DNA from 4 places in the Mesorhizobium sp. M0145 genome. Region 1 is predicted to be linked to each of the others. Evidence: riboswitches for the same ligand, from Rfam matches in the RefSeq annotation. Region 1 holds a riboswitch; each other region holds the start of a gene.
The links. Region 1 has a riboswitch for cobalamin ahead of metE (5-methyltetrahydropteroyltriglutamate--homocysteine S-methyltransferase). Riboswitches for the same ligand answer to the same signal wherever they lie in the genome.
Positions count from the first base shown of each region.

Region 2: it holds a riboswitch for cobalamin, as region 1 does, so the genes downstream of both, NKJ28_RS18830 (DUF1636 family protein) here and metE (5-methyltetrahydropteroyltriglutamate--homocysteine S-methyltransferase) in region 1, are expected to answer to the same signal.
Region 3: it holds a riboswitch for cobalamin, as region 1 does, so the genes downstream of both, NKJ28_RS17555 (ABC transporter ATP-binding protein) here and metE (5-methyltetrahydropteroyltriglutamate--homocysteine S-methyltransferase) in region 1, are expected to answer to the same signal.
Region 4: it holds a riboswitch for cobalamin, as region 1 does, so the genes downstream of both, NKJ28_RS32025 (CbtB domain-containing protein) here and metE (5-methyltetrahydropteroyltriglutamate--homocysteine S-methyltransferase) in region 1, are expected to answer to the same signal.

Region 1 covers NZ_JAMYTK010000032.1:4,664-9,989, forward strand. Annotated here, with positions in the region: gene NKJ28_RS29125 (dihydrodipicolinate synthase family protein) at 1-162, shown strand, start outside; gene NKJ28_RS29130 (FMN-binding negative transcriptional regulator) at 196-414, shown strand; gene metE (5-methyltetrahydropteroyltriglutamate--homocysteine S-methyltransferase) at 513-2,858, opposite strand; cobalamin riboswitch at 2,954-3,154, opposite strand; gene NKJ28_RS29140 (hypothetical protein) at 3,703-3,957, shown strand; gene NKJ28_RS29145 (helix-turn-helix transcriptional regulator) at 4,275-5,108, opposite strand; partial or broken gene NKJ28_RS29150 (MFS transporter) at 5,320-5,326, opposite strand, start outside.
Region 2 covers NZ_JAMYTK010000012.1:153,943-159,268, reverse strand. Annotated here, with positions in the region: gene NKJ28_RS18845 (NuoB/complex I 20 kDa subunit family protein) at 1-330, opposite strand, end outside; gene NKJ28_RS18840 (NADH-quinone oxidoreductase subunit A) at 321-686, opposite strand; gene NKJ28_RS18835 (winged helix-turn-helix domain-containing protein) at 1,022-2,221, shown strand; cobalamin riboswitch at 2,251-2,454, shown strand; gene NKJ28_RS18830 (DUF1636 family protein) at 2,493-2,927, shown strand; gene cobW (cobalamin biosynthesis protein CobW) at 2,924-3,964, shown strand; gene NKJ28_RS18820 (cobaltochelatase subunit CobN) at 3,983-5,326, shown strand, end outside.
Region 3 covers NZ_JAMYTK010000011.1:83,944-89,269, reverse strand. Annotated here, with positions in the region: gene NKJ28_RS17575 (HlyD family secretion protein) at 1-300, opposite strand, end outside; gene NKJ28_RS17570 (MarR family winged helix-turn-helix transcriptional regulator) at 297-776, opposite strand; gene NKJ28_RS17565 (FecCD family ABC transporter permease) at 858-1,859, opposite strand; gene NKJ28_RS17560 (ABC transporter substrate-binding protein) at 1,889-2,836, opposite strand; gene NKJ28_RS17555 (ABC transporter ATP-binding protein) at 2,833-3,651, opposite strand; cobalamin riboswitch at 3,744-3,947, opposite strand; partial or broken gene NKJ28_RS17550 (AraC family transcriptional regulator) at 4,083-4,200, shown strand; gene NKJ28_RS17545 (LysR substrate-binding domain-containing protein) at 4,280-5,188, opposite strand.
Region 4 covers NZ_JAMYTK010000046.1:448-5,773, reverse strand. Annotated here, with positions in the region: gene NKJ28_RS32045 (MerR family transcriptional regulator) at 1-94, shown strand, start outside; gene NKJ28_RS32040 (methyltransferase family protein) at 114-620, opposite strand; gene NKJ28_RS32035 (heparan-alpha-glucosaminide N-acetyltransferase) at 637-1,635, opposite strand; gene NKJ28_RS32030 (aromatic ring-hydroxylating oxygenase subunit alpha) at 1,854-3,047, opposite strand; cobalamin riboswitch at 3,189-3,385, shown strand; gene NKJ28_RS32025 (CbtB domain-containing protein) at 3,422-3,601, shown strand; gene NKJ28_RS32020 (CbtA family protein) at 3,617-4,399, shown strand; gene cobU (bifunctional adenosylcobinamide kinase/adenosylcobinamide-phosphate guanylyltransferase) at 4,392-4,913, shown strand; gene cobO (cob(I)yrinic acid a,c-diamide adenosyltransferase) at 4,915-5,326, shown strand, end outside.

The DNA of each region.
Region 1 (5,326 bases):
CTCTTCAAGGAGTTCTCGAGCCTTCGCGTCGTCTATGCACTTGCCGAATTGCTCGACATTTGCCGTGCCGACCCCCCGCGTCCCATCCTGCCTCTGCCCTCAGCAGCGAAGCGCCAGATCGCCGCCGCGTTGGAACGCTTGCCATCGGATGTCAACCGGTGAACAGCGAACCCGCGGCCAGTGAAGGAACCTGTCATGTATGTACCCGCGCATTTCGATGAACCGAGCCGAGAAGTCCTTTACGAACTGATCGAGAACAGCGCACTTGGCATGCTGATAACCCATGGCCGGAGCGGTCTCGACGCCAATCACATCCCCTTCGAACTCGACACGTCACAGGGAGAAAACGGCTCCCTTTATTCCTGCGCGATTAGTACACGTGCCGAAGGAAAGTGCACTTTCTCGCTCGAGTGACTTATTTCAAAGGATGTGATCGCGTTTTGGCACATTCACGGCCCACATGCGGCAGCCGCTAAGTCACCACATGGTGAGCAACCAGGAAACCTTCCGGCCTACACTTTCTCCCGGAGCGCGCGTGCTGCAGCAACCATGTTCATGAGGGCAGGGCGGACCTCCTCCCACTTGCGGGTTTTGAGGCCACAGTCCGGGTTTACCCACAGTTGGGCATCGGACAGTCGCTCGCGGGCAAGCATGACGAGATCCGAAATCTCGCCGACTTCCGGGACCCGTGGTGAGTGAATGTCGTAGACTCCGGGCCCGATTTCATTCGGATATTTGGAGCTTGTGAAGGCGTCCAGCAGTTCCATTTTCGAGCGCGACGTCTCAATCGAAATGACATCCGCATCCATTTCAGCGATCGCGTCGATGATCTCGTTGAACTCCGAATAGCACATGTGGGTATGGATTTGAGTCGCGTCCTTTACACCCGTTGAAGCGATCCGGAAGCATTCGACAGCCCAGTCGAGATAGTCGTTCCAATCAGACTGGCGCAGTGGCAATCCTTCGCGAAACGCGGCCTCATCGATCTGGATCATCCTTGCGCCGGACCATTCGAGATCCGTCACTTCGTCGCGGATGGCGAGCGCGATCTGGCGGCATGCTTCGGAGCGGGGTACGTCGTCGCGAACAAATGACCAGTTGAGAATGGTCACTGGGCCTGTGAGCATTCCCTTCACAGGGTTTTCCGTAAGCGACTGGGCGAACTGCCACCAGCGCAGCGTCATCGGATTGGGCCTCGATACGTCGCCGAAGATGATGGGGGGGCGCACGTAACGCGACCCATAGCTCTGCACCCAGGCATGCTGGGTGAAGGCGAAGCCGGACAGCTGCTCGCCGAAATGCTGTACCATGTCGTTTCGTTCGAACTCACCGTGCACCAGCACGTCCAGCCCGATCTCTTCCTGCCAGCGAATTGCAGCCTCGATCTCCTTCTTCAGGAAGGTCTCGTAGTCGACATAGCTCAGCTGGCCCTTCGCATGAGCGGCCCGCGCCCTGCGTACCTGCGGCGTCTGCGGGAAGGACCCGATGGTCGTCGTCGGGAACGGCGGCAGCCCGAGCGTGCCGGCCTGGACTCTGGAGCGCTCGGCAAAAGCGCTCTCTCGTCGCTTCATGCTGTCGTCAATGCTGGCGATCCGCCCCTCAACCAGCGGGTCATGGATCTTCGTGGATGTCACGCGAGTGGCGGCAGCCTCGGCAGACGCTTTCAACGCGCCTGCCACCGCATCCCTGCCTTGGGACAGGGCCCGGGCAAGCAACACCAACTCGTCGGTCTTCTGGGCCGCGAAGGCGAGCCACGACCTGATGTCCGCGTCGAGTTCCGTCTCCATGCGGAGGTCGATCGGCACATGCAGCATCGAGCAAGAAGGCGCGATCTCGACGCGGTCCAAGGGCCAGCCGGCGACGATCGGTTTGATGCGGTCGAGAATGGCGGGCAGGTTCGCACGCCAGACGTTGCGGCCATCGATCAAGCCAAGCGAGAGCACCAGATCCTTCGGTGCGAGCCGCCCCACCGTTTCCAGCTGCTCGGGAGCGCGCACGAGATCAATATGCAGCCCGGCCAGGGGCAGAGAAACCGCGGTTTCGAGATTGTCTCCCAGCGGCCCGAAATAGGTAGCCAGCATGATCTTCAGCTCGGGCGCGGCTTTCGACAGCTGGCCATAGGCGAATTCGAACGCAGCTCGTTCGTTCGGGTTCAGATCGAGGACAAGCGCTGGCTCATCGATCTGCACCCAGTCGGCTCCAGACAGCTTCAGCCTCTGCAGGAGTTGCTCGTGGACGGGCAGCAGCCGCGGCAGGAGCGCGATGGGATCGAATCCTTCGGCAGGCGATTTCGCCAGCTTGAGGAAGGTGATCGGTCCAAGGATGACTGGGCGTGTGTGAACGCCGAGAGCTTTAGCCTCGATGAAGTAATCGACCGGTTTCGTCGACGAGAGGGCGAACGTCTGATCATCGTTGAGTTCCGGCACAATGTAGTGATAGTTGGTGTCAAACCACTTGGTCATTTCCATCGCGGTTACATCAGACCGATGAGCCGCCTGCTGGTGACCAGCGTGTCGACAATCCTCCGTCTGACCCTGGTTGCCCCGCGCCATTGCGAAGTAGATGTCAAGTGGAACCTCGCCGCTATTCCAGCCGTAACGGGATGGAACGGCGCCGACCATGGCTGCGGTGTCGAGCACATGGTCGTAGAGCGAGAAGTCGTTCGACGGGATTTTCGACACGCCGCGATCGTGCTGCTCCTCCCAGCTAGCGGCACGGAGCGCCTTCGCGGTCGTGAGAAGGTCGGCAGCGGACGATTTTCCGGACCAGTAGCTTTCAAGCGCGAATTTCAGTTCTCGCCGACGACCGAAGCGGGGCACGCCGAGCGTTGCTACAGGAATTTGCTGAGAGACAGTCATGCCAGACCCCGATGGTTGGGGCGTCGGTGACAAGGAAGGCGCTAGCAGGCCGGCACGAACGCCAGGCTGCAGCGGCCACCGAGACACCCCGCCCGTGGACGTAATTCGCCGTGGCAGGTCTCCTGGCTCGCGGGGTCATAGCCTCTACCCGTCTTCCCAAGGCTATTCGCCTCAGTGACATGAGTGGGGTTGGCTCGCCGCTAACAGTTGCGGGGGCAGCGCCGGCATCGCACCGGCTTCCCTCTTAGCTCCGCTGCGGCAGCGCCGTACGGAGAACCACGATGCGGGAGACAATTACAGCAGTTCGCTTCTTTGTCAACGTCGCATAAAGAAATGTTTATGTCGTTATGTTAAATTTCCGTTGGCATGTTCCAAAGGTCGCCTCGAAAGCGAAAACTGTGGAAGCCTTGAGCGGCCGGTAAATCAAAGCAATGACGCACGGCGCCCTTGTCCAGGAGGATAGGAGTTCGTCGGCTGCCGGCAGCAAACATACCGGCAAGCGCCGTGGTGCTGCTTAGCGCATCATGCGAACCACCTCGGCGTCGAACTGCTCCGAGGTTCCGACCGCTTCGTTGGCTGCTCGCGACCATATTCGGCTCAATGGCGAGGCTGTTGCCCATGTGGAAGCTGTTGGCCGTGATGCCCTCGGTGATATGACACAACGATTTCGGGGGGAGCACACCGAGGCCAGGCGCAGCGGCGTGTTGCGAAGTGATCGAGGCCAATGTCTCGAACTGCTTGTTCGCAGCCCACCGGCTCAAGGTAACCCGGCTCAAACCACCGGGCCAGCTTAAGTCCTGTCCAAATGAGGCCTGAGCGGCAAATCGTCGTGCACGGGCACGGTTTGGCGTTCGATCTTGTGATGCGTCTTGGGCGGACAATCGCCACGGTGCAGCGCGCAGAAGCGGTCCCCAATTGGGAAGCCGAGGGCGGTGAGGGCAAGCCAGCGCCACAGGCGGAAGGGGACTTGGACCTGTTTGCCCTGCTGGACCACAAGTTCGCGACACAGGGCCTCAAGGAGAAAACCAAGAGTGATTATGCGCGGGACCTCGCCAAATTCATCAAAAGCAGCGGGCAGTCAAAGTTCGGCGCCGATTGACATGGAGATAGCCATCGCGGCGGACCGCCCAGGCGGACTGCAAGCCGGAATACAACCGGGTGCAGGCGGCCAAGCTCGTCCACAAGATGGCGTCGGGCACACACCGGCGATGGGAGAGCGGACCGTGGAGTGCAGGAACTTTACGCCTATCCACGCTCCCGTGGACGTGTCCTGCGGCACATCGGCAGCGATATTGAGGAGGCAGTTGAGCTTCTGGTCGAGCACTCTTACCTGCCACTACCTACGCTTAACGTCATCTCGTACTGAAAACGCACCACGCAAGGTCGAGATGTAACATGCGCCCTTCGTGGATGGTTCTAAGCTTCCTCGGGCGCGGTCAATCTGTGATAACGGTCGCTTGGAACCTCCATCACGGCGACGCGATCAAGGTTGGCGTATCGCGCTCGGTAGTAACCTTCTTCCTCCACTTCGGCGAAACTACACTGGGGAACGTCAAAGGTCGCAGCTTCCAATCCGAAGAAAGTCGTAGCGGTTTCTTCATCCAAGAAGTTCCACTCATCTTCTCCGTCGTCATATGTGACGCGAACATAGGAGGCCATGCGCACGGCTTCCTGATCACCCATCTCTGCGATGATGGCATCGCATTCTTTCTTCAGCTTTCCTGAAACCTCACCCTTATCCCAGTCATCCAAAGCCCGATAGATTTCTGGATGATAATACTCTGGCATCTCCTCTACATCGTCACCGATAAGCTCAATGGTGCGGACATATTGCGGATTTATCAAGAGTATTTTGTTGTCAAGGCTCCAACAATACAGCCATGGCCTGCTTGTGTTATTTCTACGAAGATTATGAAGTTCCTTCAACTGACGTAAAATCGATTCACGCGCCTTTTCATCGATAGGATATTGGCGGCTGCCAACAGTCGTCTTGATTCTGAGCGTGCCGTATCGCGTTTCGGCATCGGCAATTGCAAACGGGCTCGTGCGCCACTCCTCGACATCAATCTTCCAGCCCAGCAGCTCCTCGACCGTGCATTTCAACGTGAGACAAAGGTCCTTGATCTGCTCGACGTTCAACTGCGTTTTGCCGGTTTCCCAACGGGCCACAGTCTGTTGCGTCGTTGCCATCTGCTCTGCCAAATCTTTTTGGGTCATGCCCAGTCGAACCCTAAGCTCTTTCATGTTCATAACTCACCTCGCGTGTTCGACACACGCATTGTGGATGAATTAATCTAACACGTCAGCGTGTTCAAAAATCGCAGCATGTGTTTTTAGGGCGCCTTCGAGGCTCCGGCAGCCGTTCGTGACCACTTGCGCAAGACACAGGGCTGGTACACAGCACGAATGGGCGATCAAAAATTACTGCTGAAATTCAGATAATTATTGTGGGCGAGTCTGGATCTCTC
Region 2 (5,326 bases), on a different contig from region 1:
CAGCGTGCCGGCAACGATCATGATGTCGGACTGACGCGGAGACGCGCGCGGCGCGACACCGAACCTCTCCGAGTCATAGCGCGGCATCGACGTATGGATCATCTCGACGGCGCAGCAAGCGAGACCGAAGGTCATGAACATCAACGAGCCGCTGCGCGCCCAGGTGATCAGCGCCTCGGTCGAGGTGACGAGAAAGCCCTTGTCGGCGAGCTCGTTGTTGATCTCCAGGAAGAATGGATCGTCGGACCCGACCGGCCTGCCGGTGTTGGGATCGATGAGGCCCTTGGGCTTCGGCGCGACGAGCGTGCCGGAACTGTCGTTCAATCCCATTCCAGCGCTCCTTTTTTCCATTCATAGGCAAAGCCGATGGTCAGCACCGCCAAAAACACCATCATCGACCAGAAACCGAGCATGCCGATCTGGCTGAACGACACCGCCCACGGAAACAGGAAGGCCACCTCCAGATCGAAGATGATGAACAGGATCGACACCAGGTAGAAGCGGATGTCGAATTTCATGCGGGCGTCATCGAACGAGTTGAAGCCGCACTCATAGGCCGAAAGCTTTTCCGGATCGGGGTTGCGATAGGCCACCAGGAAGGGTGCGGCGAGCAGCGCCAGCCCGACGATCAGCGCCACGCCGATGAACAGGACGATGGGCAGGTACGAACCTAAAAGTGCGTTCATGCTGCAGTTTCCGTTGGCGGCCAATCCACTCTGATTACAGCACCGGACCCACTTGCGGAAGCGTGACAGTTTAACCACTGAACCGTTTTAAGGAGGCTCTATGCTGCAACGCGGCGAGGGTTAGCGCAGCGCTTTCGGCGAAGCAAGTCAAACCTTGTTCAAATCGCGGTGCTGGACGGCATATCCGGGAAAACTGGTCCGATCCGCTCCTGTTTGATTTCCTTCACTTTTTACTCCACTTTTCTCTCCTGACATGAATGCCGCCAAAACCCTGTTAGCATGGCACGGAATCGCAGGTCATTTTCTCTGTCTAAAATCGTCCGGATGCCGCCTTCATGAAGGAAAAAATCTCGCTTGCCATGGCCCGCCGCATTGCGCTCGCGGCACAGGGATTCAATGACCCGCGCCCCACCGGCACGCCTGACCGCCGGCATCTGGCCCGCGTGCTTGCCCGTACCGGCCTGCTGCAGATCGATTCCGTCAGCGCCGTGGTGCGCGCCCACTATATGCCGCTCTATTCGCGGCTTGGCCCCTACAAGCTGGCGCTGCTCGACGACGCCGCCGTAACGCGCAAGCGCATGGTCTTCGAATATTGGGCGCACGAAGCCTCCTTCTTGCCGGTCGAGACCTATCCGCTGATGCGCTGGCGCATGCAGCGGGCCGAATGCGGCGACGAAATGTACAGCGGACTGGCCAAATGGGGCCGCGAGCACGCCGCCTATATCGAAGACATCTATCGCGAGGTCGCCGAACGAGGCCCGATCGCGGCGTCGGCTTTCGAAGGCCAGAAGGGTTCGGGCGGCTGGTGGGGCTGGAGCCATGCCAAGCACGCCTTCGAATGGCTGTTCTGGGCCGGCCGCATCACCACGGCGCATCGCCGCGGCTTCGAACGGTTCTACGATCTGCCGGAGCGCGTATTGCCGCCGGCGGTACTCGCGCTACCGGTTCCCCGTCCCGAGGATGCTCACCGCGAATTGCTGCGCATCTCGGCCCGCGCCCACGGCATCGCCACGGCAGGAGACCTGCGCGACTATTTCCGCCTCTCGCCCGCCGACATCAAGGGCCGCATCGAGGAGTTGGTCGAGGCCGGCGACCTGTTGCCGGTGAGCGTCGAAGGCTGGAACAAAACAGCCTATCTCCACAAGGACGCCCGTTTGCCGCGCAAGATCGAGGCGCGCGCCTTGCTCGCGCCGTTCGATCCTGTCGTCTTCGAACGATCGCGCACCGAGCGGTTGTTCGACTTCCACTACCGCATCGAGATCTACACGCCGGCCGAAAAGCGCCAGTATGGCTATTACGTGCTGCCGTTCCTGTTCGGCGACAGCATCGTCGGGCGCGTCGACCTCAGGGCCGACCGCCCGGCCGGCGTCTTGCGCGTCCATGCCGCCTATGCGGAGCCCGGCGCCTCGCTGCAAACCGCAGCCGAGCTTTTCGAAGAATTGAAGCAGATGCAGGGCTGGCTCGGCCTGGAACGCATCGAGGTGACCGCTGCCGGCGACCTCGGCCGGCCGCTCGCGGATATCGCCGCGTCATAGACGTGCGTTGACACGACTGCCTCCACAAGCCTAAATCCGTTCCAGACGGTCCCCTGCCCGCAACGGCAGGGGCCAAGAGGGAATGCGGTGCGAAATCTCGATTTCAAATCCGCGGCTGTCCCCGCAACTGTAAGCGACGAGCCTCGGCCGAAAACCACTGGGATATTCCCGGGAAGGCGGCACCCAGGCGATGACCCGCGAGCCAGGAGACCTGCCGTCTAGGACATAAGAATCCGATCGCCTGGCGGGTTTTCCGGGCAAGGAGCCTGATTTGGAACACGACAGCAGTTTTCCGGCTGAGACAGCGGATTTATTGTCCGGCCATGGTGATTCCCCGGCCGGCGTTACCGTCATCGTCTGCTCGTCCTGCCGTGACGAGACCGGTTCGGACGCTTATCCGCGCGCCGGCGAACTGCTCGCAGAGGACACGCGCCGCGCCGCTTCCAGCGAAAACATCAAAATCCGCACCGTCGAATGCCTCGGCAATTGCAAGCGCCGGCTCAGCGCGGCCATGCTGCGCGACGGCTGCTGGAGTTACGTCTTCGGTGATCTGACCACGACCAGCGGCGCCGATCTCGTCACCGGGGCAAAGCTGTTCGCCACCTCGACGGATGGGCTCATTCCATGGCGCGGCCGTCCCGATTGCCTGAAGCGCGGCCTGGTTGCCCGCATCCCTCCCCTTGACCTTTTGAAGGACCTGACATGACCGCTGCCTCCCTTTCGCGCGTTCCCTGCACCGTGGTCACCGGCTTTCTCGGCGCCGGCAAGACGACGCTGATCCGCCATTTGCTCGAAAACGCCAAAGGCAAGCGCCTAGCCATCATCGTCAACGAGTTCGGCGACATCGGCATTGACGGCGAGATCCTGAAGGGCTGCGCCATCGACACCTGCCCCGAGGAAAACATCGTCGAGCTGGCCAATGGTTGCATCTGCTGCACCGTCGCCGATGATTTCGTCCCGGCGCTGGACCAGATCCTGTCGCTGACGCCGAGGGTCGACCACATCCTGATCGAGACATCCGGCCTCGCTTTACCCAAGCCGCTGGTCCAGGCCTTCCAGTGGCCGTCGGTGAAAAGCCGCGTGACGGTGGACGGCGTCATTGCCGTGGTCGACGGACCGGCGCTGGCTGATGGCCGCGTAGCCAACGACATGGACGCCCTGCAGGCCCAGCGCGCGCAGGACGAGACGCTCGACCATGACGATCCGGTCGAGGAAGTGTTCGAAGACCAGCTCGCCTGCGCCGACCTGATCATCCTGTCGAAGAGCGACCTGATGGACGCAGCCGGCTCGGCCCGTGCCAATGCCGTCATCGGCAAGCACGTTGCGCGGGCGGTGAAGATCGTACCGACTTCGCAAGGCAAGGTCGACCCGTCGGTGCTGCTCGGCCTCGGCCTCGCCGTCGAGGACGACATCGAGAACCGCAAGACCCACCACGACGACGAGCTCGACCACGAACATGACGATTTTGACTCGTTCGTCATCGACATCGCGTCTGTGTCCAACCCGGACGAGCTCGCACAACGGGTCGCCACGGCGGCGGAGGAAGAAAACGTGTTGCGCGTCAAGGGTTTCGTCGAAGTCGGCGGCAAGCCGATGCGGCTCCTGCTGCAGGCCGTCGGTCCGCGCGTCAACCACTATTACGACCGCGCCTGGACCGCTGAAGACGACCGCCGCTCGCGCCTGGTCGTCATCGGCCTGAAAGGGCTGAACCGCCCCGCCATCGAGCGTATCCTCGCCGGCTGACCCCAGGTACGAGCCGCGATGCACATCCTCACCACCACATCCGCCTCGCTCGACGATCTCGCCGAGCCTGTCGATCTCAGGCAAACGCCTGCGGATGTCGTGGCGCTGTCCTTCACCGACAGCGACCTGGCCGGGCTGGCGGCGGCGTGGAAGGCAGATGCGCACCGCCTGCCGTCGATGCGGCTCGCCGCCTTGCGCGACCTGCGCCATCCGATGTCCGTCGACCTGTGGATCGACAGCGTCGCCCGCCACGCCAAGGTCATTCTGGTCCGCATCCTCGGCGGCTATGACTGGTGGCGCTATGGCTGCGACCAGCTCGCCGTTATCGCGCGAAATCGCGGTATCAAGCTGGCGCTCCTACCGGGCGAGAGCCACGACGAGGATTTGCGACTGATCGAAGGCTCGACGCTGCCGCGCGAGGAGTTGGACGCCCTGCTTGGCTATTTCCGCGAGGGCGGGCCGGCAAATATGACGGCGCTGGTGCAGAGGCTGGCAAGTCTCGCTGGATCGGGTGCGGCGGTAGCCGAACCTGTTAGCGTGCCAAAGGCGGGATTTTACGAGCCGGGACTGGGGGTCGTAGAACGCGGCGTCCCCCTCCCCCTCGAGGGGAGGATCCGGCCGCAGGCCGGGGGTGGGGTCCTCTCCGAAGCGCGCCTACACAAAACGTCGCGCACTGCCGTGACGACCCCACCCGGCCCTGCGGGCCACCCTCCCCTCGAGGGGGAGGGGGACGTCGTGCCAATTCTCTTCTACCGTTCGATGCTGCTCGCCGCCGATGTCGCGCCCATCGACGCGCTTTTCGAAGCCCTGCGCCACCGCGGCATGGCTCCCGTGCCTATGTTCGTCTCCAGCCTCAAGGACCCGGCGTCGCTCGCCTTTGTCGAAACCGCGCTCGCAACCCTGAAGCCTGCCGCCACCATCACCGCCACAGCTTTCGCCTCGGGTGCCGAGCCCGGTGTCGAAACCCTGTTCGACCGCGCCGGCGTGCCGGTGTTCCAGGTCATCGTCGCGACCACCCGCCGCGACATCTGGCAAACCAATCAGCGCGGCCTGGCGCCCGCCGACCTTGCCATGCATGTCGTCCTGCCCGAGCTCGACGGCCGCATCCTGGCCGGCGCCATTTCATTCAAGGGCGAAAGCGAAACCGACCCGGCGCTGGCCTTCCGCGCCTTCGCCAACCGGCCTGAGCCCGACCGCGTGGCGCAAGTGGCGAACCGTGTCGAGGCCTTCGTGCGCCTGCAGCGGACGCCGCGTGCGGAGCGCAAGCTCGCCATCCTGATCCCCGACTATCCGAGCGCCCCCGGTCGCACCGGCTACGCGGTTGGTCTCGACGTGCCGTCCAGCGTGCTGGCAATGCTGCAC
Region 3 (5,326 bases), on a different contig from region 1:
GTCGACCTGAACGATGCGGCCCGCCGTATCGGCGGCTATCGACACCTTGGCCTGCTGCAGATTGGCGTTCTCGGTCTCCTGATAGCGGCCGCCGGTCACCCAGACATAGCTGCCGCCGGCGATCAACGCAGCGGGCAGCACAAACATCAAAAGGAAGCGGCCGGCACGGCGCTTCTTCTTCGGCGCCACCGGCGCCGGAGCTATCTGCGGAGCGACCGTTACCGGAGCTGCCGCCGGCTTCGCGGGAGCTTCCATCTCCAGCTTGGCCGCATTCTCATCTAGTTTGGCTACCGCGTTCATGCTGCTGCGCCTTCCGTATTCTTCACTTTTTCCGAGGGCGGCGTCTCACCATCTGCAAGATTCTGCACCATTGTCTCCAGCGCCCTGACCAGGACGTGGCGATCTTCCGGCGAAACGCCAACGAGCGATTCCTCATAAACCTCGCCGGCAAGGCTCTTGACGTGGGTGTAGGCCGCGTTGGCCTTGGCGGTCGGGAAAATCATGCGCACTCGCCTGTCGGTTGCGTCGGGACGGCGCTCGATCCAGCCGCCCTCCTCCATGCGATCGACAAGACGCGAGACGCTGATCGGCTCGATTTCGAGAAGCTCGGCAAGCCGCGCCTGCGCGACACCCGCCTCCTTGGCGACACGTACCAGAAGCCGCCATTGCGCCGAAGAAAGGCCGAAACCACTGGCGCGCGCCTCGAAGCGCTTGCGCATCAGGCGCTGCACGTCGTGGATCAAAAAGCCCAATCTGTCGATGCCGTCGGAAACCATGAGCGACATATATAATAAGCGTGCTCATAATTCAAGGAGCCGGATTGTGCCAGAAGCCGGCAAGTGTGCATGGCAGTCACATCATGAGCGATTGCGAATGAGCATCGTGACCACGAAGAAAGCACCGAACGAACTGGTGATGATGCCGATCGGCAGTTCCTGCGGCGGCAGCAGCGTGCGCGCGAGAAGATCGCTTGCCAGCAACAGCACCGCTCCGAAGATAGCGCAGGTTGCGATCAGGCGAAGGTGTAGCGGGCCGGCAAGGGTCCTGGACAAATGCGGGATCATCAGGCCAACGAAACCTATGACGCCTGCTACCGAGACAAGGATTGCTGTCGAGAAAGCGGCGACGAGAAATGTCATCCTGCGCATCCGCGCAACCGGCACACCCAGGCTTTCGGCGGCATTCTCGCCGGCCAGGAAAGCGTCGAGCCGACGATGGTTCCAAAGTCCATAGACAAGGATGGTGCCTGCGCCCAGAGCAGCCAGCCCGACATTGTCCCAACGCGCGAGCCCGAGCCCGCCCATCGTCCAGAACAACACCGAGTGAGCGGCGCGCTGGTCTCCGGCAAAGACGAGATAGTTGGTCAAGGCGGTGAACATGAAGGAGACAGCAAGCCCGGCGAGGATCAGCCGTTCGGGGCCTTGCCCCCTCACCCGCGAAACCAGCAACAGCACGATGCCGGCGGCTAATACGCCGCCCGTGAAGGCCGCGACCGGCAACGTCCAGATGCCGAAATGGTCGCCAAAAATGGTGATGACGGAAACCGCGCCGGCCGCCGCTCCGGACGACAGGCCGAACAGGAACGGATCGGCGAGGTCGTTGCGCGTTACCGTCTGCAGCAGCGCGCCGATGACGCCCAGCCCGGCGCCGACACAGATGGCCATAATCGTGCGCGGCAGCCTGAGATCGACAACGATCTTGGCAATCGGGATCTTGCCGGCCGGACCGGACACGATATCTCCGTCCAGCCCGGCCGCATGTCCGAGCGCAGCAATCACGTCGCTCAGCGCGATGACCGTCGATCCATAGGCAATCGACAACAAAGCAAGAGCGGCAATTGCTGCTGCTCCTGCTGTCATGGCCAATTCGAACGCTCTCTGGCGCAAGCTCAGAAAGCTTCCGGGTGCATCGCCCTGGCGATCTTGCCGATCGCCTCGATGTTGGCAGGCCCAGGTGTCAGTTCGGCATAGCGCAGCGCGACGAAGCGTTCATTTTTGACCGCATCAGTCTCCTTCATCGCCGGATGGGCTTTGAGGAAATCGAGCAGTTTCCTGTAGCCGCCGCCGTCCTGGTAGTCGAGCAGGATAAGGAATTGCGGATTGCGGGCCGCCACCGTCTCCCAATCCGTATTGCCCCAACTCGTCGCCATGTCGGCCATGATGTTGTCGCCGCCGGCAGCAGCGATCATGGCGCTGGGGATCGCGAACTTGCCTGATGTGAAAGGTTTGTCTTCGCCGGAGTCGTAAAGAAACACGCGCGTTCCCTTGCGGTCGCCGATCTTTGCCGTGATATCGGCAAGTTGTGCCTTCCAGTCCGACACAAGCTTTCCCGCCTGGGCCTCCTTGCCAAAAATCTTGCCCAGCTTTTCGACATCACCATAGAGCAGGTCCATCGAGGCCGCGGGGCGGTTCTTGTCGAGATGGACGCAGCTTTCCGTCAGCACAAGCGTCTTGATGCCGTACGGCGCCAGCGTATCGGGCGTCACCTCGCCACCTGGTTTCATGCCGTAATACCAGCCGGCGAAGAAGAAATCGGGCTCGACGGCGACGAGGTTTTCGAGCGTCGGGTATTTCGGCGCGAGTTCCGGGATCGCGCCCTGCTCAGCCTTGAATTCCGGACCGACCTTGTACCATCCGGTGATGCCCGTCAGGCCGACGATCGACGGTTGCAGCCCCAGCGCGAAGGCCATCTCCGCCATGTTCAGATCTTGGATAACGGCGCGCTTCGGCGCGGCTTCGAACGTCAGCGGCGTGCCGCAGCTGTCAACGGTCACGGGAAAAGCGAAGGCGGCCTGGGCAAGCAGTAGGGGGGCAAAAGACAATACGAGGCGTTTCACGAATGTTGCTCCTTGGTCAGATCAGGATGGGAAGAGGCACGGTTAGGAACGTCGAAGATCGTAAGTTCGCGGTCCTCGGTGGGATGGCGCAGCCGAAGCATGTCGACGCCGAAAGTCTCGCGGATCAATTGCTTGGTCAGCGCCTCGTGCGGACCGGCGAGTGCCTGCAGGCGGGCCTCGTTCATCACCGCGACCCTGGTGGCAAATGGCGTGACCAGCGACAGATCATGAAGCACCGCCACCACGGTCATGCCAAACTGCGATACGAGTTCGAGAAGGTCGCTGCGGGCGCGCGGATCGAGATGATTGGTCGGTTCATCGAGGAACAGGATTTTGGGCTCCTGGGCGATGGCGCGCGCCAGCTGGGCGCGTTGCCGCTCGCCACCGGATAGCGAGCCGATTGTGCGGCCGAGCAGCGGCATCAGGCCGGTTCTGCGAAGCGCTTCGATGACGATGTCGCGTTGCTCGCTCCTTCGTCGCAAGCCCGCATGGGGGACGCGCCCAAGCTCGACATAGTCGATCACGGCAAGCCGCGGGTCGGGCTGATCGGTCTGGCCGACGACCGCCATGTGCAGCGCCCGCTCGGCGGCCGAAAATCTCTCCAGCCGGCGTCCGGAGAATCTCACGTCTCCTGCGCTTGGCCGCAGCGTACCGCAGAGCATGCGCAGCAGCGTCGTCTTGCCGGCGCCGTTAGGGCCGATGATGGCGAGGCGGTCGCCCGCCGCTAGCGAAAGGCTCACCGCACTGACCAGGCGCTGGCCATTTGCCGTCGCACTCAGTTCGCGCGCTTCAAGAAGAGGCTGGGAGGCGTCCAACTTACCGTCACTTTCTCAATGGCGACGGAAGGAAGCTGGACGGACCGGCCGACAAGACCGATGTCCACGTCTCCTCCCGGCACACCCCGTCCGGTCAACTCATGCTGATGGCAGGTCTCCTGGCTCGCGGGTCTTTGCGCCATCCTGCCTTCCCAGCCTTGCCGGCCAGTGGCACTTCGGATCTTGCTAACCGCTTACAGTTGCGGGGGCAGCCACGGCCTCGATCCGAAGACCTCACCGTGTTCCCTTTTCACCCCTTGCCTTTCGACTCGGGGACCATCACTCAGCCACCCTAATTTTCCGCCACTCACAGCGCAATAAATTTTCGGAGTTCGGACAGCCGCTGGAGCAAGGGTCTTGTCAGAAGGAGTCATGCATACCTCGTAATGTAATAACATTACGTACCTAGAGGACGTTGTCTGCTTCTGTCAACCCCCAACACGATTTGGGACAAATGGCTGCCGGCATCTGGGCGCGAGGTCGCCGATGCGCCGGAATTCGATCCCTGTAGCGGCAAGGCTGGAAATTTGGATACCGGTCAAAGTGTGAGGCGCGGCAGGCGACCCCGAAGCGCAGGAAGCGCTGCTACCGCTTGTGACGAGCATGCAGAAGATCGGCGTTCAGATGCTCAGACTATCGATCTCATCCAGGCGGAAAACGCTTCGATATGCGCTTGTCGGGGGTGATTGGCTACGCAGGCAAGGTAAAAGCCATAGCCTGGCAGACAGAGATCATGTGCCTTGACTAGCCTGCCAGCCTCGAGTTCGCCACTGACGACCACATCGCTGCAGATAGCGATACCTTGGCCTGCCGCTACCGCGTCAATCGCGTGCAGCTCTTCGCGGAAGCTTAGGTCCCATGCCTGGTTGGCATTGGGGATGCTGGGATCGATCGAGCGTGCGATCGCCAGCCATCGTTGCCAAGTCGGCGCTTCCGGGTCGCGGTTCGTCCAATTGAAATGGATGAGCGGGTATTGCAGCAGATCGGCGGCGCGCTCGATCTGTCGGTCGCCTCCTGCGAACAACTCCGGGCTGCATACCGGAAAGAATGCGTCCCGAAAAATTTCCTGCGCGGGAACATCCCGCGGCATCCTGCGCGCATAGCGGATCGCGACGTCGGCGTCACCGGCTCGCAGGTCCAGAACGGCGTCTGTCCCGATGATCTCCAGTGGAATGTTCGGATGCTGTTCGCGCCACTTCGACAGGCGCGGAACCAGCCATCGGCTGGCAAATGCATTTGGGCTCGTCACGCGCAACGGGCGTTGGCCAACTCCGGCCGAGGCTGATGCTATTGCCGCAGCGAAAGCGTCGAAGCCGCTGCAAATTACCGGGAATAGCCGTTCGCCCACGCCTGTGAGCACGAGCGGTCGTGGGCGCCGCCGGAACAGCAGTTGCCCACAGACCTCCTCCAGCAATCGAATCTGGTGGCTGATGGCCGTTGGCGTCACGCCGAGTTCCGTCGCGGCCTTCCTGAAGCTCATCAGCCTGGCAGCGGCTTCGAAGGCGCGAAGCGACCCGAGCGGCGGAAGTTTTCTCATCCAGGCAGTTTAGATGAATTTAGCTCATCCAGCGACTGAGATATTCGATTTTGCAGCGAATGGCGCCGCATGAGATCATTGTGATCCGGTGAACGACAGCGGCCTGTCCAACCGTGCTGAATCACGAAGGGTATCCCT
Region 4 (5,326 bases), on a different contig from region 1:
GAAACGCCGCGACCTCGAAGAGACGCTGGCCGAGCTCGATCAGGCAGAGGAATCCTGCGTCGAGCGGCTGGTGGAACTCGGCGTCACCACATGAGCGTGGCGTCAGCGCCGGCTCAAATCCAGCGCCGCACCCTTTTGGCGTAGTCCCGGTATTTCTTGCCGAATTTGGCCGTCAGCACCTTCTCCTCGCTCTCGATCGTCAGCTTCTGCGTCAGGAACGCCGCGATGACCGCCAGCGGCAGGAACCAGGCGATCCCAGTGACAAAGGCGAGGCTGACCAGCAGCAGCGTGTTGGCGAGGTAGATCGGGTTGCGGCTGACGGCGAAGGGTCCGGTAGTCACCAGATGGTCAGGCACGCCGTTCGGGTTGAGCGTCGTCTTGGCGCGGATCATGGTGCGAATTGCCGTGAACCAGAGCGCGGCAACCGCCACCAACCCCACAAGGCCGGCGGCGAACAGGATGTCGCCGAGAAGATCGCCGATCCACGGCAGCGGATAGAACAGCCCTAGCGCGACGCTGACGATGATGGCGGCGATATAGATCAGCGGCGGCCATGGGATGTGCCCCAGCTTCGGCTGCCCAGGATTTTGCTGCACGGGTTTCGGGTGACTGTCGCTCATTATTGTCCTCCCTCGATTAGCGCGTTCCCGGTTCCGCCGCCTCGGTTTGGGCGGTGCAGGTGCCGGCGAGCTCGCCAATATGCGCCTTCCACTCCGGGGACTGGTCGTTGCTGTAGAGCCGGTCAAGCGAGGCTTCGCCCTGGAGACTGTCCAGCATGCAGGCACAATAGCTGGAGCAGAACTCGGTGTCGCGTGCCTGCTCGCAGGATATCTGGCAGGATTTCAGAAAACGCACCTCCCTGATTTCGGCCTGCGCCGGCATGAATTGCGAAAACAGCCAGACCGAGCCGATCAGCACCGGCTGATGGATCAGATAGAAGGCAAGGCTGTGCCGGCCGATGAAGACCAGCGGATTTGCCCAGCGGCCGGGCGCCAAGGCCGACAGCCGCGTCAGCGCGCCGGAGGTGGCGGCGAGCTTGGTAACCGCGATGCCGGCAAGTACGGCGCCGAACCAGGGCAGCAGTGGAACGTAGTCGTTGGAGCGCGGGTTGGTCGCCGACAGGCCGACCCACCACAAAGCCGGATGATCGAAAAGCTCAGATCGCAGGTAGAAAGGCGCGGCAATAGCGAGGGCCGCCACGGCAAGCGTCAGCAGCGCCGGGAGGCGCAGGAACGCCAGGCCGAGCAGGCTGGCGAGCGCGATCTCGTGCAATATGCCGAAGAAGATGAAGCCATCGGGCGTGGCGATGCGGGTGACCAGCGATATTGCGAGCGCTGCCCCGGCAACCATGGCGAAGCGCTTCCAGAAGCCGGTCCAGCGGATTTTCTTGCCATGGGCGAGATAGAGGCTGATGCCGACCAGGAACAGGAAGCTCGAGGCGATGCAGCGCGCGTAGATTTTCCACCAGCCGAAGGCGGTGAGGCCGGGATCGGTGTAGCCGAAGAATTCGAGGTCCCAGGTGAAATGATAGCTCGCCATGGCAAGCAAAGCGATGCCGCGTGCAATGTCGATAGCGGCGATGCGCTTCGACTTCGGTTGATCCTGAACGGCTGCGCTCGGCGTGTCGATGCTCATGGTCTCGCTGTCTTGGTTCAGCCCCGGCAAGACGACTATCACGGTTGCCACCGTCAAAAGAAGCAGGGCCTTGCGTCGCGTTGGTACCGGTCGGCATCAGAGCTGCTTTAGGCCAGAGCCGGAAAGCCTTTGGCCGGCGTGCAGGCGTTCTTCGGCCTGGGCGCGGTTTTCGCAACGCTCGGGCTGCTGGCGGCGGCCTGCGGCTTCGTCACCTGGCGCTATCTGCCCAAATCGCTTTGATGTTCGAGCGCCGCATGGCGCTCGCGCACCCAGTTGTGGAAGCGGTGCAAGTCGTATTCCTCGGGCATCAGTACGCCGGCCTTGTGGCGCATCGAGCGCAGGCCCATCTGGTTGACCTCGCAGATATCAGCATCCTCCTCCAGCACCTGGGTACCGAAGGCGACGATGTTGTCGATATCCGCGGCCGGTTCGGCGAGCGCTTCGGGCGAAAAAAGCCATTCGGCGGTAAGTTCGGTCTGCTCCGGGCCAAGCGGCACCAGCCGCACGGTCCTGACATAGTCGACATGGCCGACGACGAACATCGACGGCATGCTGGTGGCATAGGTCTGCCCGGCGGCACGCTCGCCCGGCGTCAGGCCGGAAAAGACCGAGCCGTGGACGCGCCCGTCGCGCGACCAAGTTTCGGCCCCGGCCCGCAAGCCGCCGGCAAATTCCGGCGCGTCATTGTCGGCGTGGCGCGCCCATTCGGGGTCGTCGTGCCGGCCCATCAGGCCGCGGCCATAGATCGGCACCAGCCGCGACAGGTCCTTGTGGACGCCGGGGCAGTGCAGGCACTCGTTGAAATTTTCCCAAAATACCTTCCAGTTGCAGTTTATCACCTTGCGCAGCACATGGCCGCTCAGCAGCGTTTCCAACGGCCAGTTGGCGAGGTTGCCGGATGCCGGATCGAAGGATGTTTCAGCCGAGCCGGCAGCGTCTTCCGCCAGATTGACGAAGACGAAACCGCGCCACACCGAAAGCGCGACCCGGTAGAGCGGATGATCGGCCTTGTCGAAGCCGTCCGGCAGCGATTTCGACGGCACGCGCACCAGATCGCCGTGCAGCGAATAGGACCAGGCATGGTATGGGCAGGTGATGAGCCGCGCCTTCAGCCGTCCTTCGCTCTGCTGGCAAAGCTGCGAGCCGCGATGCCGGCAGGTGTTGTGGAAGGCGCGCAACTCGCCGGTCTCGTCGCGCAGCACGACGACCTCCTGCGTGCCTATGCGGAACGTCCTGAAAGCCAGCGGCTGGGCAAGGTCGGCCTCGCGGCAGACGAGCAGCCAGTTGCGATACCAGATGGCCTCGAGATCGCGCTGATAGGCCGCGATGTCCCAATAGGCTGATGACGGCAGCGTCGGCTCGGCCCGCGTCAGGCCGTTGTAGGGACCGCGCTCATTCGGGCTGGGTTGCATGCCGGCTTCCTCCCCATCCGCCAGCCGACACCCGGCTGCGAAAATTGTCAATCGCGGCGCCGGCCGACCGGGCTTGGCGAGGCGGCGCATTCGCCACACGATCCGGCGGAATTTGGTTTGCCGGGCGCGGCGATTCTGCCTATAGTCACTGATGTCGTCGGTTCCGTTTGGAACCAAGAGGGAATGCGGTGAGGGCAAGTTGTTTGCCCAATGCCGTGGCTGCCCCCGCAACTGTGTGCGGTAGTCCTCTCCATATGCCACTGAAGGTTCGCCTTCGGGAAGGTGGGGAAGGGCGCTGATCCGCGAGCCAGGAGACCTGCCGGCGACAGGAAACTGACTTCTATGCCCTCGGGTGGAGGGCGAAAGGACAAGACATGAATACCGCTTCCGTCTCGCTCGGCGCTTCCGCCTCCTCGCAGTCGCGTCTCATGCAGCTGGCGCTTGCTGCATTCCTCGGCATTTTCGTCATGGGCTTTGTCGGCTTCTCGCATATCGATGCGGTCCACAATGCCGCCCACGACTATCGCCATTCGATGGGCTTTCCCTGCCACTGACAAGGGGCTGACATCATGACACTGTTTCGCAACGTCGTGTTCATCGCGGCGATCGCAGGGCTTGTGGCCGGCGTGGCTCTCGCCTGCATGCAAGCCTATGCCACGGTGCCGCTCATCCTAAAGGCGGAAGTCTACGAACAGGCCGGCGGGGGCCATGACCATGCCGCGGCACCTGCGACACCGGCCGAAAACGCCGCGGGCATGACGGCTATGAGCAGCGCCGCGTCGGCACCGGCTGAAGCAATGGCTCCGGCGGAAGACGAAGGCTGGGCGCCGGCGGACGGTTTCGAACGCTTCGGCTTCAGCGTCGTTGCCAATATCGTCACCGGCATCGGCTTTGCGCTGGTCCTGGTTGCGGTTTCGGAATTCGCCGGCGGCATCGGCAATTGGCGCCAGGGCCTGTTCTGGGGGCTGGCCGGCTTTGCCGCATTCACGCTGGCGCCGGGCCTCGGCCTGCCGCCGGAACTGCCGGCGATGCCGGCGGCCGACCTTGTCCAACGCCAGATATGGTGGTGGGCAACAGTGGTGGCGACAGCGGCCGGTCTCGGCCTTATCGTCTTCCGCAGATCGCTGCCGCTGGTGGCTCTTGCCGTGGCGTTGATCGTTGCGCCGCATATCGTCGGCGCGCCGCAGCCCGATAGCTTCGAGACGGCGATCCCGGAAGGCCTGCACCACCAGTTCGTGGTGGCGGTGACGCTGACCAATCTGGTGTTCTGGCTGGTGCTCGGCGCGGTCGTCGGCGTGGTGCGCGGACGCTTCACGGGCACGGCGACCAGCCTGCGCGACAGCTTTGCCTGACCGCGCTGCCGGGGCACTGACCCTGGTCATCGGGGGGGCGCGCCCCGCAATGCGCGCGCATGCCGAGAGCCTGGTGACGGTCGGCCCGCCGCCTTGGAGCTATATCGCCACGGCGCAAGCCTATGACGACGAGATGCGCCAGCGCACCGCGCTGCACCGCTCGCGCCGCGGCGCCGGCTGGACGACCATCGATGCGCCGCTCGACCTTGCCGGCGCGATCGGAGCGCTGCCTGACGGCCAGCCGGTGCTGATCGACTGCCTGACGCTGTGGCTGACCAACCATATGCTGGCCGACCATGATGTCGAGGCCGAATGCCGGAGGCTGGCCGATGTGCTGTCGCGGCCGCGTGGGCCGTGGTTCGTGGTGTCCAACGAGGTCGGCCAGGGCATCGTGCCGGACAATGCGCTGGCAAGACGGTTTCGCGACGCCGCCGGCCGGCTGAACCAGGACGTCGCGGCTGTTGCCGGCACCGTGCTTTTGATGGTGGCGGGGCTGCCGCTCAAGGTGAAATGACATGGCTGATACTATCGATCCCAAGGACGAGGAACGCCACCGCGCCAAGATGGCCAAGCGCAAGGCGGTGCAGGACGCCGAGGTCGCGGCCAAGACGGTCGAGAAGGGGCTGCTGATCGTCAACACCGGACCGGGCAAGGGCAAGACCACGGCCGCCTTTGGGCTGGCGCTCAGGATGCTCGGCTATGGCAAGCGCGTCGGCGTCGTTCAGTTCATCAAGGGCAAATGGCACACCGGCGAGAAAGACGCCTTTGCTGCCTTCGGCGACCGTGTCGTGTGGCACGCCATGGGCGAGGGCTTTACCTGGGAGACACAGGACCTGAAGCGCGACATCGCGGCGGCCGAGGCTGCCTGGGCGAAAGCGCTGGAGCTGATGGCCGAGCCGTCGATCAGCCTCGTGGTGCTCGACGAGC